Regions from separate parts of the Pantoea sp. Lu_F5_004 genome, predicted to be linked through region 2. Evidence: predicted binding sites of a transcription regulator. Region 2 holds the regulator's gene; each other region holds the start of a gene.
The links. Region 2 encodes LexA, which represses DNA repair genes until DNA is damaged. Its sites were predicted from a motif close to TNCTGTATGTACATACAGNA; they were not measured.

Region 1 (5,481 bases), 1.1 Mb from region 2:
GAACAAACGCACCGTGAACACGAATCGGCAGCGAGGAGTTCGGCGGCATGTAGAGCATGTCACCCATACCCAGCAATGACTCCGCGCCGCCCTGATCGAGAATGGTACGTGAGTCAATTTTGCTGGAAACGGTAAAGGCGATACGCGTCGGAATGTTCGCTTTGATCAGACCGGTAATGACATCCACAGATGGACGCTGTGTCGCCAGTACCAGATGGATGCCGGCAGCACGGGCTTTCTGTGCCAGGCGCGCAATCAGCTCTTCCACCTTTTTACCGACTGCCATGATCAGGTCAGCAAACTCATCGACCATCACAACAATATAAGGCAGCTTCTCCAGAACCGGCGGCGTCATATCCATGCTGTCGCCCGGTTTCCAGAACGGATCGGGAATCGGACGACCCATCGCTTCGGCCTGTTCCACTTTTTCGTTGTAGCCCGCCAGATTACGCACGCCCAGCGCCGACATCAGCTTGTAGCGACGCTCCATTTCACCGACGCTCCAGCGCAGCGCATTGGCAGCATCCTTCATGTCTGTGACAACTTCGGTCAGCAGATGCGGAATACCTTCATAGACCGACAGCTCAAGCATTTTCGGGTCGATCATGATGAAGCGAACTTCTTCCGGCGTCGCCTTATACAGCATGCTGATAATCATGGCGTTTACGCCCACAGATTTACCGGAGCCGGTGGTACCGGCGACCAGTAAGTGTGGCATTTTCGCCAGATCGGCCACCACCGGCTGACCGGCAATGTCTTTACCCAGCACGACGGCCAGCGGTGAAGGGTTGTCGCGGAATTTAGGGCAATCCAGCACTTCACGCAGATAGACGGTCTGACGATGCTTGTTTGGCAGTTCCAGACCTACATAAGGTTTGCCTGGGATCACTTCCACCACACGAACCGCTACCGTCGACAGCGAACGCGCCAGATCGCGGGACAGATTGGAGATACGCGCCGCTTTCACGCCCGGTGCCAGGTCGAGTTCGAAACGGGTAATAACCGGGCCAGGCGAGATACCAACCACCTCCGCTTTGACGCGATAATCGCCTAAGCGTGACTCCACCAGACGGGCCGTCTGCTCCAGCGAGAACATATCAACCGGCTCTTCCTCTTCAGGCGGTGCGGTCAGCAGATCCAGCGAAGGCAGTGGCGTGGAGGGTTTCTCCAGCGGCTGCTCGTGACGCATCAGGAATGGATGAATCAGGCTGTCATGCAGTGAAGGTTTCGCCTCTTCCACCGGCTGAACCGGCGCTGCCGGTGGCGTGCCATAGGCAGGCGCAGCGTAAGCCGGAGCCTGAGGAGCCGCAGGGGCACCATAAGCGGACGCAGAGGTTGCCGCAGGTGCAGCATAGTCAGGTTCAGACGGTGCTGCCGGCGCGCTATAGGCAGGCTCTGCCGGGGCAAAGCTGGCTGGTGCAGGAACATGAGCCGGAGCCTGAGGTCTTGAAACCTCACTCACCTGCTGCCAGGGTTCGTGCGAAACCGCCGGGGCTTCAGGTTCTGGCGTCGCCGCAATGGTAAACAGCGGTTCAGAAGGACCGTCATCTACCAGATCTTTCATCGGTGAAAAATCAAACGCTGAGGCGGGATCAATATTGAATACCGGCTCTTTTTTCACTTCTGGCTCATAGCGCTGCTGTTGCTGCTCGGCGAACTGACGCGCCAGTGCATCCTGCTGCTGTGCATCCTGCTCATCTTCCTCATCCTGCTGCCAGCTGGTGCCGTAACGCTGCTGCTGTTCAGACTGGAAGGCCTGACGCAGTTCAGCCTGCTGCAGCGCCTCTTCAGCATCCGGAGCAGAGGAAACGGATCCAGCACTGACCGGTTCGGTCTCTTCCGTTTTCGCTTTCTCTTCTGCCATGCGCTGAGAAGGCAGCTTAATACCATAAGAGGCCAGCTCACGACGGGTTGGCAGTTTTACCGGGTTAGGACGCGGCAGTGCCGGACCGATACCCTGTTTAACCTGCGGATTGAGATTGGTTTCAGGGGCTAAATCAAAAACAGGCGCAGTACGCGTTGTTACCTGAGCTGCCGTTGCAGCGGCTGCCGCTGCTGCAGATGCCGCAGGGATGACCGACGTATCCCGCCAGTTACCCATTTTAGGTTCATCGTCGTCGTAAGCACTGAACGACGGAGTAACCGGAGCGTCGTCTGGCATTTCAAAATGATAAAGCGGTGGTGAGTCTGCGGGTGCAGAAGCACTCTGCGCCGGCGTCGGGGAATTCGCCACACTCTGCGGAGCTGGCGCGCTCTGTGCGTACGCAGGCGCAGGTTGTGCAGACGGCGATGCAGGGATGGATGTCGCTGACGCGGCAGGCGCCGAAGCTGTAACCGCAGCAGCAGGTGCGGCGACAGCAGCAGGTGCAGGCGTCACCGTGGCTGCCGGGGCAAGAGTCACCTCGGCGGCTTCAGCGGTAGCCGCGACTGCCGCACTGGTGGCTGCTGCAGCTTTAGCCAGCAGCGGATCCTGCTGTGACGCCGCAGGCTCAGCAGCTGCACGTGGGGCAGAAAGCAGCACATCATCATCCTGATCGGCGGCATGAAGCTCAGGCACATCCGCGTATTCACGCGCGTCCCGCTCGTCATCCTCTTCCTGCCAGGGTTCATCGTGACGTGAGCGGTTGCTGGCAAACGTCAGTACGCCCATGACCACGCCACCAATTCTTTCTGCAATGGTGAGCCATGACCAGCCGGTGTAAAGGGTAATACCCGCCGCCCAGACGCAGAGCAGCATCAGCGTGCCGCCAGCCGGACTGAACCAGGGTGCAATAGCATTACTGACCAGGCTGCCGATCACGCCGCCCGAGGCAAAGTACCAGATATCATCGGCGTTCAGCGCCGCCATACCACAGGTCGTCACCACCAGCGCGAGGACGCCAATTAAGCGCAGCCCGACGGCAAAGTAGTCAAAGTAGTCCTGGCTGTCGCGCTGACGGAAAGCAATCCAGCACAGTCCCAGGATGACGGGCGGAATGGCATACGCCATCACACCAAAGATGAAGAGTAAGGTGTCAGCCAGCCAGGCACCGACGCTGCCGCCGATATTATGGATAGGTTCATGCCAGGCCGTTTGCGACCAGCTCGGGTCGGAAGGGTTAAAACTGACCAGAGAAACCATCAGGTAGATGGCAAACAGCGCCACCAGAATGAGCATCGCTTCCAGCAGACGACGTCCACTGCTCATCGATTGTAACGAAACGTCTTTATCTTCTGTATATTCCTGGCTCAAGAGGACTCTCCAGGTGCCTGTAAAGTAAGAAGCAACAGCGCCGGGCGAGCCCGACGCTGATCCTGTATGAATGCACAGGAGTGTACCGAAATCTCACAGGTTTTGCACCTGCCCCGCATCAGCGAGTTTTGATCACCAGTCGATTGCTCTGTTTAACCTCTTCCATCACCACATACGTACGCGTGTCGTTTACGCCCGGCAGGCGCAACAGGGTTTCACCCAGCAGCTTACGGTAGGCTGACATATCAGGTACGCGCGTTTTCAGCAGGTAGTCGAAATCGCCGGAAACGAGGTGACACTCTTGAGTTTCCTCAAGTTTTTGCACAGCGGCGTTAAATTGCTCAAACACATCCGGTGCACCACGATTCAGAGTAATCTCAACGAACACCAGCAGCGACGCATCCAGATAGTGCGGGTTCAGCTGCGCGGTGTAGCCAAGAATAAATCCCTGACGTTCGAGACGACGCACGCGTTCAAGACATGGCGTAGGCGATAAGCCTACGCGTTTGGAAAGCTCTACGTTTGAAATGCGACCATCTTTCTGAAGTTCATTCAGAATGTTCCTGTCAATTCTGTCGAGGTCTTTCCCGGGGCGTTTCTTATTGTCTACCATTATTATTGTCTCTCTTAATTCCTTCCCTTTACCTGCCACGCCCTGAAAACGCTCATTGTTCGGGGCATTTCTGAAGTGAGCTAACAGAGCCTGTGTTCTGACACCTATCGATATGACGCATGTTGTCTGTCCACATCATGCGTCAATATCCATATCAGGCTGCTTTTATTCGGCGTTACGTGCAAAACGGGCGATGAAAACCTGTTTTGTTCCGATAAATGTTATTCGCTTCTGATAATGTTTTCGCAAAAGCGCAGGCGATTGTCAAAGTAAAATCACCAAATTCAGGACAAGATGCCAGACAGTCCGCTGGGTATCTGTTTTTAAATGACTATTTTTCCACTATTGCACCCCTCTGACCCGAGTTTTGCCCCCTTTTGGCGCATTGGCCAGGCAAAACCGTCGCTCATCGTCTACGCCGTTTGCAGCTATCGTTAACAAAATTGCCGAAGCCTTGTCATTGTCGCCGGATATTCCCTACAATCGCAGGCTATGTCAGCCGAATGAAACTGAGGAACGCATGAGTACGGCCAAACACAGTAAGTTACTCATTCTGGGCTCTGGCCCAGCGGGTTATACCGCAGCCGTTTATGCTGCACGCGCCAACCTGAACCCGGTACTGATCACGGGTCTGGAAAAAGGCGGACAGCTGACCACCACCACCGAGGTGGAGAACTGGCCGGGCGACCCGCACGATCTGACAGGTCCATCGCTGATGGAGCGGATGCATGAGCATGCCGAAAAATTTAATACTGAGATCATCTTCGATCACATTCACACCGTCGATTTGCAGAACCGTCCGTTCCGCCTCACGGGTGACAGCGGCGAATACACGGCAGATGCCCTGATCATCGCCACCGGTGCGTCAGCGCGCTACCTCGGTCTGCCTTCCGAAGAGGCCTTCAAAGGCAAAGGCGTCTCTGCCTGTGCAACCTGTGATGGCTTCTTCTATCGCAACCAGAAAGTTGCGGTGATTGGCGGTGGTAACACGGCTGTGGAAGAGGCGCTCTACCTGGCGAATATTGCGGCTGAAGTGCACCTTATTCACCGCCGTGACAGCTTCCGCGCAGAGAAGATCCTGATCGACCGTCTGATGGAAAAAGTGCGCAATGGCAATATCGTGCTGCACACCCATCGCACACTGGAAGAAGTGGTGGGCGATCAGATGGGCGTCACCGGTCTGACGCTGCGTTCTACCCAGAACAGTGATGAGACAGAAGCGCTGGAGGTGGCGGGTCTTTTTGTTGCTATCGGACACAGCCCGAATACGGCCATTTTTGAAGGTCAGCTGGCGCTGGAGAACGGTTACATCAAAGTTCAGTCAGGTCTGCACGGCAACGCCACTCAGACCAGCATCCCTGGCGTCTTTGCGGCAGGCGATGTGATGGACCATATCTATCGACAGGCGATCACCTCTGCGGGCACCGGCTGTATGGCCGCGTTAGACGCTGAGCGCTTTCTTGACGGACTGGTTAAAAACGATCAGTAAGTTGTTAACCCTCTGATCTCAAATGTTCCTGGCGACGGTTTTTCCGTCGCCTTTTTTATTGCTCTCATGCTAGATTCTTGCGCCTGAAGAGATGGAAATGTCTTTCCATTTTCACCCGTCATCGACATTCATCATGGTCTCGCATGG
Region 2 (5,481 bases):
GCTCAACGCGCAGGGAACATGGGCAGAAGAGGAAAGCGTCCCGCGCCAGGGACAAAAACGCCGGGAGCGTTTTTGAACAACGCAGAGCGTTGGTCCGGCAACGGGCGCACCTCAGGGATGAGGTGCGTAATCGCGCGGGCCGAGCAGTCAGGGATGACGCTTTTACGTCTTTCCGATCTGACGATGTTCCCTGAGCAGGCACCGTCTTACAGCGAATCGGACCAGACCTGGCCTATAAAAAAGGCGACCTCATGAGGTCGCCTTTTTACTATGCGCGCTGCGGTCAGTCGTGCGCCACAGCGGTTTCAATCGTCATACGGACATCGCTGGTGACCAGGTCTGCCAGCATATGCCAGGTCGCCAGAGTCTGCGCAACATCGGCATCACCGCTGTCGCTGATATACCCTTCATCGCGCAGGGTCAGGACCAGTGAGGTAAAGACCGCTTTGTCGAAGAATTCCGGAGCATTGATACCGTGCAGCACCGACAGACGCTGTGCCAGCGTCCGGCTCTCTTTCTCCAGCGTGCCGCGGTTAATCGTCGGCTTGGCGCTGAGAATGGAGAACGTAATGGCATAGCGCTGCAGTGTTTCACGCACACCGGCGGCCAGCAGTTGCAGCGTGCGATAGCGCGCTGAGGAAAAGCGCAATTCGCCGGCTTCGAGCGTAATCAGGCCCTGACGCGCCAGCTCCTGACTCAGTTCGGTCAGCAGTTGCGGCAGCTCATCGGTCTGCCAGCGCAGGAACAGCTCACTCTTCAGCATCGGGTAGATCAGGCTCACCTGACGCAGCAGTTCTGCTTCGCTCAGCGTCTGATGCTGCTGAACTATGGCGGCAATCAGCGACGGCATCACCAGCATGTGATGAATATTATTGCGATAGTAGGTCATCAGCACCGCCTGCTCACGTGGCAGAATGATGATGTCGCCAATGCTGTCCTTTTCACTCTCAAACTTATTCATACCCATGGCGTGATCCAGCAGCGCTTCCGCTGAAAGATCGGGTACGGTCGCATTTGGCGAGTAAGGCACGTTGCGCAGCAACTGGGTATAGCACTCCAGTTGTTCAATCAGCTGTTCACGGGTTAGTGAGCGCTGACGTGACGCCAGCAGGGCGGTGACACAGAGGTTCATGGCGTTAGCCGCGCCCGCTTCATTGATACGCACCATCAGGCTGGCAGCAATATCGTTGACGGTCGGAGTTAACCAGCTGGGACGCTGCGGCTCAATCGGATCGATGGCATCGCGCCATTCCGGTACCCGCTTGTTGAGATAGTTGACCAGCGGCAGGGGTTCGCCAAAGTTCACGTAACCCTGACCGAGATTGCGCAGCTTGCGTAAGCCGCGCACCATCTGCATGAAGCCCTCTTTCTCTTTCGCCGCGCCGCGCAGTTCTTTAGCGTAAGTGCCCACTTCCATTACGTGCTCATAGCCGATATAGATCGGCACCAGCGTGATAGGGCGATTTCCGCCGCGCAGCATCGCCTGCAGCGTCATGGCTAAGGTGCCGGTTTTAGGGTCCAGCAGGCGACCGGTTCGTGAACGGCCTCCTTCGACAAAGTACTCAACCGAATAGCCGCGGGTGAACAGCTCGCCGAGATATTCGCGGAATACCGTGGCGTAGAGCTTGTTGCCTTTAAAGGTACGACGAATGAAGAAGGCGCCCAGACGACGGAAAATCGGGCCGGCTGGCCAGAAGTTGAGATTGATCCCGGCTGCGATGTGCGGCGGCACCAGGCCCTGATGATAGAGCACATAGGAGAGCAGCAGATAATCCATGTGGCTGCGATGACACGGCACATAGACAATCTCGTGGCCATCCTGCGCCAGCTGGCGGACTTTTTCGCCGCCATTGACGTTGATGCCCTGATAGAGCCGACTCCAGAGCCAGCCCATCACGCGGTCAGTTACGCGGATGGCTTCATAGGAGAAGTTTGCCGCAATTTCCTCCATCATCTCGACAGCGTTCTGCTGCGCTTTCTCATGGGAGATTTTTTTACTGCGTGCTTCATCCTCTACTGCTTTTTCAATCGCTTTGGATTGCAGCAGACGATTAAACAGATCCTGACGCGCCGGCAAGCGCGGGCCAATCGCCGCCAGCCGCTGGCGGGCAAAATGAATGCGCGCCACGCGAGCCAGCTTCTGGGCGATCGACTGATCCGTACCGTGTTCAGTTGCCATGCGGCGCAGCGACACCGTCGGTGAGAAGCGGACAAAACTGTCGCGCCCGTGCCAGATCACCGCAAAGAACTTCTGCACCCCGTTCAGCACCCGCAGGTGTGGCGTTGCTTCGCCCTGGACTTCACGTCCTGGTGCGCGGCCAAACATCACCGTGACCGGCAGCATCTGAATATCCAGCTTAGGGTTATTGCGATGCAGGTCCAGGTAATCGTGAAAGATTTTCACAGATTCAACGCTGGGCACAAAATAGGGGAAGACGCGTGGGCCATTGTGGATAAACACGTGACGCGGCAGCAGAGAACCATCAATCTCCAGCGGAGTGAGCGGGTCGGGCAGATGATGCCGCAGACACTGTGCGCGTAAAGTCAGTAAGTCGGCCTTCGAATCGTAAGGCAAAACATACATAATAGGTCGGGTCGGATCCAGACCATGTTCAGACACGGGATCGGCCGGAATGGCCTTACTTTTTACCAAAAACGACAGTGGTAAATTAAGCAGTTTGTAATAGAGTTTACGCCAACCTGACATAGACAACATGAAGCCTCTTGTTAGCAAAGCGCCGCAAGCATACCAGAAAGCGCAGCGAAGATCTGTGGTGGTGCCAATTGCACGCAGCCCAGACATTGACGTCAATCCGATGAAAGGGTTCCCACATCATGGCAAATAATGCCACCGGACTTATCAGAATAGTAAAAGCTGCAGGTTACTCATGGCAGGGACTGCGTGCCGCCTGGCAACATGAAGCTGCGTTTCGGCAGGAAGCGCTGGCTGCGCTGGCCGCTATTGTTATCGCGTGCTGGCTGGATGTCGATGTGGTCGCCCGCATCCTCATGATTGGGACGGTGGTGCTGGTGGTCATTGTTGAAATCCTCAATAGCGCCATTGAAGCGGTGGTCGACCGTATTGGTCAGGAGCATCATCCGCTGGCGGGCCGGGCAAAAGACATGGGTTCGGCGGCGGTGTTGATCAGCATCTTACTGGCACTCTTCGTCTGGATCGCGCTGCTCTGGACACATTTGCGATAAGCCTTCCATAACGCGTCTGAGGGCGCGTTTTCCCTGACAATCGGTTTCCATTTCACCAATACCTGTATATACTCACAGCGACTGTATAAACAACCAGGGGGCGGGATGAAAGCATTAACCAGCAGGCAGCAGCAGGTCTATGACCTGATTCGCGACCATATTTCTTCAACGGGCATGCCGCCTACGCGTGCCGAGATCGCCGCGCAGCTGGGCTTCCGTTCGCCGAATGCGGCAGAAGAGCATCTGAAAGCGCTGGCGCGCAAAGGCGTCATCGAGATCGTTTCCGGTGCATCGCGCGGCATTCGACTGTTAATGGAAGTAGAAGCCTCAGAAGGGCTACCGCTGATTGGGCGGGTTGCTGCCGGTGAGCCGATCATGGCGCAGGAACATATCGAAACCCACTATAAGGTCGATCCGGGCCTGTTTAAGCCGTCTGCTGACTTCCTGCTGCGCGTCAGCGGAATGTCGATGAAAGATATCGGGATTATGGATGGCGACCTGCTCGCGGTGCATAAAACCCAGGATGTGCGTAACGGCCAGGTTGTGGTTGCCCGCATTGATGATGAAGTCACCGTTAAGCGCTGGAAAAAGCAGGGTGCTATCGTGCATCTGCTGCCTGAAAACAGCGATTTTGACCCGATTGTTGTCGATACCCGTGCGCAGTCACTGACCATTGAAGGTCTGGCAGTTGGCGTGGTGCGCAACGGCGAGTGGCTCTGATTCTTCTGCCAGCGTGCATTCGTCTTCTCTGATGCTATTCTGTCTGCCCTAATTTTGTCGCTGCCTCTTTTGCGCAGCGACACTGAGCACGGAACGGCGAATGCGCTTTATTACGGCAACCGATAAAAATCTCTGGCGGCTTGCGCTGCCGATGATCCTTTCAAACATCACCGTTCCCTTACTGGGAGTGGTCGATACTGCAGTAATTGGTCATCTCGACAGCCCTGTCTATCTTGGCGGGGTTGCGGTCGGGACGACAGTGACCAGCTTCCTTTTTATGCTGCTGCTTTTCCTTCGAATGAGTACTACTGGCCTTACGGCACAGGCGTTTGGCGCGGGCGATAAAACCGCTCTGGCGCGCGCGCTGACGCAACCGCTGATTATCGCGCTGCTGGCGGGCGTACTGTTCATCGCTTTGCGTTATCCGATTATTCAGCTGTCGACCCATCTGGTTGGCGGCAATCCCGATGTACTCGAACAGGCGGCACTGTTTATTCAGATTCGCTGGCTCAGTGCGCCTGCCACGCTGGCAAACCTGGTCATTCTGGGCTGGCTGCTGGGCGTGCAGTATGCACGCGCGCCGGTGATCCTGCTGGTCGTGGGGAACCTGGTTAACATCGTGCTCGATCTCTGGCTGGTGATGGGGCTGCACTGGGGTGTCGCGGGGGCGGCCACCGCCACGGCGCTGGCAGAGTACATCACGCTGGGTGTCGGCAGCATCATGGTCTGGCGGGTGCTAAAACTGCGCGGAATTACGCTTAGCCTGCTGAAGCAGAGCTGGCGCGGTGACAGCGGCCGGCTGCTGCGACTGAACCGGGATATCATGCTGCGCTCTCTGATGCTGCAACTCTGTTTCGCCTCGCTGACCGTGCTGGGCGCGCGACTCGGCCCTGATGTGGTGGCGGTTAACGCGGTATTACTGATGTTTATTACTTTTACTGCCTACGCGCTGGATGGCTTTGCCTATGCGGTTGAAGCTTTTGCGGGTGAGGCGCATGGTGCAAAAGATGGCAGCAAACTCCTGCGCGTCTGGCACTCTGCCTGTCGGCAGGCGGTGGTGGTGGCGCTGTTCTTCTCGCTGATCTATGCCATTTTTGGCCCGCAGATCGTTACCCTGCTGACCTCTCTTCAGTCACTTCAGCAGACAGCGGACCGCTATCTGATCTGGCAGATGATAATGCCGTTGATCGGCGTCTGGTGTTATCTGCTGGATGGCATGTTCATCGGGGCGACGCGCGGGCGCGAGATGCGTAACAGCATGGTAGTAGCCGCAGCCGGCTATTTTCTGACACTGCTTAGCGTACCGGTGCTGGGTAACCATGGTCTTTGGCTGGCAGTCACGGTTTTCCTGGCGCTGCGCGGCCTGTCGCTGTGGCTCATCTGGCGTAAACACTGGCGTCAGAACAGCTGGTTTGATGCCTGAGTCAGCCGTTGCTGCACGCAAGCCGATACGGATTATTCTGTATTATTCCACGGTTAAGAAATTGGCTACTACAATTAACTTTATGCAGCGCAGTTAACCAGCGCTTTGTATCGTTATTTTGTTAAGCAGCAAGA
Region 3 (5,481 bases), 650 kb from region 2:
CGGATCGTGCCAGGTGAATGGGCGTTATTCTGCCTTGGAGAGCGCCAGGAATGAACGTGAAGCGGCTTCGGGACTGGCTAAAACCGGTGCCGGGCTGCTGTTCATCACATATTTACCGCTGGCGACATTGACCATCGGCGGCTGGTGATATTTAGCAAAATAGGCGTATCCCGGCTGCAGCTGCTGCCAGAAACTGGCATAGGTGGAGTAGCGGTGACGCTGCATATTGCTGTCGGTCATGCGGAATGGATAGATGCTGATGCTGATATCCTGCTGGCCGTTACGCAGCGCGGCATTCACATAGGTAAAAATCTCATCCATATAGGCGTTAGTCATGGCATAGCAGCCAATCGACTTACAGTCGCCATGAATCATCAGGTAATTGCCGCTGTAGCCCTGATTACGATCGTACTGATTCGGAAAGCCGATGTTGATCGCGCGATAAAACCGGCTATCCGGCTTCAGCTGATTCAGCTTCACGTTGTAAAAACCTTCCGGGCTTTTGAAATCGCCTTCACGACGTTTCGGGCCGAGGCCGCCAGAAAAGTTACAGATGCGGTAGGTGTCCAGCAGGCGGTATTCGTTACCGATTTTGCCGTAGAGTTCGAGCGTGCGTTCTTCCTTGAAGATCTGGATATAGACCGGGGTGCCGAGTAACTGCTTCTTTAATTCTTTGCTGACCGGTGCCGTTGAGACGGGTTCGGGTGTCATTGCCATGCTGAGGGCTGGCAGTAAAATCATCGCAAACAGGAGTGCGATTTTGCCCATGCTGTGTGTACCTTGAGGTGAAGAGAACATGACGCAAAATGTGCGTCTCTGTTTGCATTATCGGAACTGTCCGCTACCGCAGCGCAACATTAAACATTGTCTGTTTTTTTAGCAAGACGGCGTCAGCCAAATTCGCGATTTACTGAAGGATATTCGGCCAGAAATTTGTAAACTTTAATCGTCAACGCGACAAATATTGCAGTTACCCCTGCCAACTGTATACTTATCCAGTGCCGGAGGGGGTATGCGTAAAATCATTCATGTCGATATGGACTGCTTCTATGCCGCGGTGGAGATGCGTGATAATCCCCAACTGCGCGACATCCCGATCGCCATTGGTGGCAGCCGCGAGCGTCGGGGCGTGATCAGTACCGCCAACTATCCGGCGCGCAAATTTGGCGTGCGCAGCGCGATGCCAACCGGCATGGCCCTCAAGTTATGCCCGCATCTGCGTCTGCTGCCAGGACGCTTCGACGCCTATAAAGAAGCCTCCGCGCAGATCCGTGACATCTTTACCCGCTACACGCCGCTGATTGAACCGCTCTCCCTCGATGAAGCTTATCTGGACGTCACCGACAGTCCCCACTGTCACGGCTCTGCCACACTGATGGCGCAGGCGATCCGCGCCACCATCTACCGTGAAACCGGGCTTACCGCCTCAGCGGGCATCGCCCCGATTAAATTCCTGGCGAAGATCGCCTCTGACCTGAATAAGCCGGACGGGCAGTTCGTGATTACCCCGCCGGAGATGTCCGGTTTTCTGCTGACCCTGCCGCTGGCGAAGATCCCTGGCGTCGGCAAGGTCTCGGCCAAAAAGCTGGAAGAGATGGGGCTGGTGACCTGTGGCGACGTGCAGAAGGCGGACTTAGCGCTGCTGTTAAAGCGCTTTGGTAAGTTTGGCCGGGTGCTGTGGGAGCGCAGCAATGGCATTGATGACCGCAGCGTGATCGTTGAGCGCGAGCGTAAATCGCTGGGGGTTGAACGAACGCTGGCGGAAGATATCAGCGACTGGGATGCCTGCCTGGAAATTATCGATTTTCTCTACGCCGAACTGGATCGCCGGCTGACGCAGATCCGACCTGACAAGCAGGTGGCGCGTCAGGGCGTCAAACTGAAGTTCAGTGATTTTCAGCAGACGACCCAGGAGCATATCTGGCCGGTGCTGAACAAAGAGGACATGATTGCCATCGCCCGTAAAACCTGGGATGAGCGTCGTGCCGGGCGCGGCGTGCGGCTGGTGGGATTACATGTGACTATGGTGGATCCCCAGCTGGAGCGTCAGCTACTGCTGGGTCTGTAACCGTCAACCTCACCGACCGGTAAGGCTGACATCCGATTACTTCTTATATTTCGCCGCCAGAGTCGCAAACCACGGTGCAACGAAATCCTCGTTAGCGCCCCAGCCCGGAATAATCTTGTTCAGCGACGCGACGTTCACCGCGCCAGGCTGGCTGTTAAGCTGCTGCTGAGAGATTGATGCGGCTTTAAACTGGTAAGTCGCGGGCGTCTCTTCACCGGCAATTTTCTTCGCCACCAGACGCATGTTCACCGCGCCAATGGTTTTAGGATCGACCGCCACCGTCTGTACCCACGGGCTGTTTTTCTCGCGCATCAGCTGCAAATCCTGGTTCGAGACATCAATGCTGTAGAGCTTGATCTCGGTACGGCCATTCTCCTGCAGCGCTTTGTAAGCGCCCTGGCTGAAGGCATCCCAGGCGCCCCAGATGGCGTCGATTTTGCCTTTCGGGTATTTCGCCAGAATCGCGCCAATTTTATTGGCGGTGTCGCCCTGAACGTCAGTTGAAACCGCACCAATCGACTCAAGCTGATGAATGCCCGGATTCTCTTTCAGCAGTTTTTCATATACCACCTGACGGCGTTCCATCGGCGGGAAACCGGCAACCCATAGCTTGACGATGTTCGCCTTGCCGTTGAAATCATGGATGAGCTGGCCCAGCGACAACTGCGCCAGTGAAGCGTCATCCTGCGCGGTGACGGTGACGCCCGGAATCGGGCTATCCACCGGCGTATCAAACACCGACAGCTTAATGCCTGCATCGGCAATGCGCTTCACCAGTCCGCTGGCGTAGGGCGCTTTACCGTGCGACAGCACGATGCCGTCATATTTCTGGCTGATCGCCTGATTCACGAAATCCTGGAAGCGCGCATCGTCGCCATTGCTGAGGAAGGTGCTGACCTTGAAGCCAAGCTGGCGACCCTGCTGAATGGCACCGGCAACAAACTGGGTGGTGTTGTCATCGGAGCCGAGATTGCGGATCACCGCAATACGGATCGGGCCATCATGACTGGCGATAGCCGCAGGCACCGGCGTGACGGTATCCGCGAAGGCCATGCTGGCGTTCAGCAGGCTCAGGGCCAGCAGCGAGAGTGTTATTTTTTGCATTGTTATCAACTCCGGTAAACGCGCCTCAGCGGCGCTGGATATAGGTGATCGCCAGTGCTAAAGCCAGCACCAGCCCTTTAATAATGTCCATGGCGTAATAGGGAACAGAGAGCATCACCAGACCGTTCTGCAGCACGCCGAGGATCACCGCGCCGACCAGCGTGCCCAGCGCATTCGGCTTGCCGGATCCCGCCAGTGATAAGCCAATCCACGCCGCCGCGACGGCGTCCATCAGGTAGCCGCTACCGGCATTCACCTGCGAGGAGCCGATACGCGAGGCCAGCAGAATGCCGCCCAGACCGGCCAGCAGTGAGGCGATCACATAAGCCAGCACCCGATAGCGGGTGGTGCGGATGCCGGAGAGGCGTGCCGCTTCCGGATTGCCGCCCAGCGCATACATCCGGCGACCATGTTTAGTCAGGGAGAGCGCCAGCTGCGCGGCGACGGTGACGACCAGCATAATGATGACGATGGTGGGCACCTGGCCGAGCAGGCCAAACGCCGCCGGAATGGTGCCTTCCGCCATATCACCGCTCGGCAGCACCATATTCTCGGTGATCGATCCGCCAAAGCTGTAGGTCATCGCCACACCCTGAATCACAAACAGTGTCGCCAGCGTTGCCAGCATGTCGGGGATGCGCAGGATCACAATCAGAAAGGCGTTAAACAGCCCGACCAGGGTGCAGAGCGCCAGGGTGAGCAGGATGGCGGTGGTAGTGCCGAAGCCATACCAGACAAACAGTGAAATCACCAGCGCATTGGCCAGCGAGGCGGTCGATCCGACCGACAGATCAAAGCCGCCAACGGTCAGCGAGATCGAGACGCCGATCGCAATCACCGTGACAATGGCAATTGAGCGCAGAATATTGATGATGTTGTTGGGTTCAAGGAAGCTGTCGGAGGCGAGACCAAAGGCGGCGATCAGGATCACCACCGTGAGCAACATGCCCCATTTATAGAGAAAGTCGAACAACTGGTGACGCCACGGCGAGGCTGTCAGATTCAGGCTGGTTTCTTTGCTGCTCACGCAGGGGTTCCTCCGGTGGAATAGAGCAAAAGCGTCTCTTCGGTGACGTCGCGTGCAGCCAGCTCGGCCACGATGCGTCCATCCCAGAGCACGCAAATCCGGTCGCATAAACCGACCAGTTCAGAAAACTCACCCGACGCGTAAATAATGCCTTTCCCCTCGCGCGCCAGGTTATCGATCAGGGTGAAGAGTTCGGTTTTGGCTTTGATATCGACACCTTTCGTCGGCTCATCGAAAATCAGCACGTCGGCGTTGTTGCGCAGCCATTTGCCAATCGCCACCTTTTGCTGGTTGCCGCCGGAGAGACGGCGCAGCGTCTGTGCCGGTCCGGTGGTGCGTACCTGTAACTGCTGAATAACCTGCTCCGCCCAGCGCCACGCCTGGCGATGCCCGAACAGGCTCCAGCGCGAAAAGCTGTCGTCTGCATTGACGCTGAGGTTCATTGCCACCGACTCATCAATAAAGATCCCCTCTTTACGCCGCTCCTCCGGCACCAGCGCCATGCGGCGACTGACGGAGTCATGCGGCGAACGGGGCTGCCACGGCTGGCCATGCAGTTCACCGCGACTGACGCGGCTTTTGCTGGCACCAAACAGCGCCTTACAGAGTTCGGTTTTACCGGCACCGGCCAGGCCTGCAATGCCCAGAATTTCCCCTTTGTGCAATCGTAGCGAGATATCCTGCAGCAGTTGCTCATCATGAAGACCGTCAATCGCCAGCAGCAGCGGCTGAGCCTGCTGCGCACGGCGTGCCGGGAAGATATCGGTGAGCTGATGCCCCAGCATCTTCTCCACGATCTGCTCACCGCTCAGTGCGGCCATCGGGCCGGTTTCGATCAACCGGCCATCACGCAGCACCGTCAGCTGGTCACAGATTGCTTTCAGTTCATGAATGCGGTGAGAGATAAACACCACGCCGATGCCGCTGGCCTGCAGGCGACGCACCACAGCAAACAGCCGCTCACTTTCATGCTGATCCAGCGGGGCAGTGGGTTCATCCAGAATCAGAAAGCGGCAGTGGTGCGACAGCGCGCGCGCCAGCAGAATTTGCTGCTTTTCAGCCAGGGTGCAGCGCTCCACCAGCCGGTTGACGTCCAGCGCCACGTCGAGCTGAGCCAGCAGCGCCCGCGCCTGACGCCGAACCTCGCCCCAGCGATAGCGGTGGCCAGGCTCTGCCAGCCGATCCAGCAGAATGTTTTCCGCGACGCTGAGCTGCGGCACCAGCGCCACGTCCACTTCCTGCTGAACCAGATGGATACCCAGCCGTTTCGCATCACGCGGCG

Region 1: the regulator LexA is predicted to act here: its motif matches at 3,293-3,312, upstream of ACR8BN_RS12660 (DNA translocase FtsK 4TM domain-containing protein).
Region 3: the regulator LexA is predicted to act here: its motif matches at 982-1,001, upstream of dinB (DNA polymerase IV).

The regions. Positions count from the first base shown of each region.
Region 1 is NZ_CP194946.1:2,726,057-2,731,537, forward strand. Features, by position in the region: gene ACR8BN_RS12660 (DNA translocase FtsK 4TM domain-containing protein) at 1-3,232, opposite strand, end outside; gene lrp (leucine-responsive transcriptional regulator Lrp) at 3,351-3,845, opposite strand; gene trxB (thioredoxin-disulfide reductase) at 4,366-5,334, shown strand; gene cydD (heme ABC transporter permease/ATP-binding protein CydD) at 5,478-5,481, shown strand, end outside.
Region 2 is NZ_CP194946.1:3,845,944-3,851,424, reverse strand. Features, by position in the region: gene plsB (glycerol-3-phosphate 1-O-acyltransferase PlsB) at 284-2,707, opposite strand; gene ACR8BN_RS17865 (diacylglycerol kinase) at 2,836-3,204, shown strand; gene lexA (transcriptional repressor LexA) at 3,310-3,924, shown strand; gene dinF (MATE family efflux transporter DinF) at 4,025-5,347, shown strand.
Region 3 is NZ_CP194946.1:3,194,041-3,199,521, reverse strand. Features, by position in the region: gene ACR8BN_RS14995 (class II glutamine amidotransferase) at 1-54, shown strand, start outside; gene dpaA (peptidoglycan meso-diaminopimelic acid protein amidase) at 25-768, opposite strand; gene dinB (DNA polymerase IV) at 1,013-2,068, shown strand; gene ACR8BN_RS14980 (sugar ABC transporter substrate-binding protein) at 2,105-3,172, opposite strand; gene ACR8BN_RS14975 (ABC transporter permease) at 3,198-4,199, opposite strand; gene ACR8BN_RS14970 (sugar ABC transporter ATP-binding protein) at 4,196-5,481, opposite strand, start outside.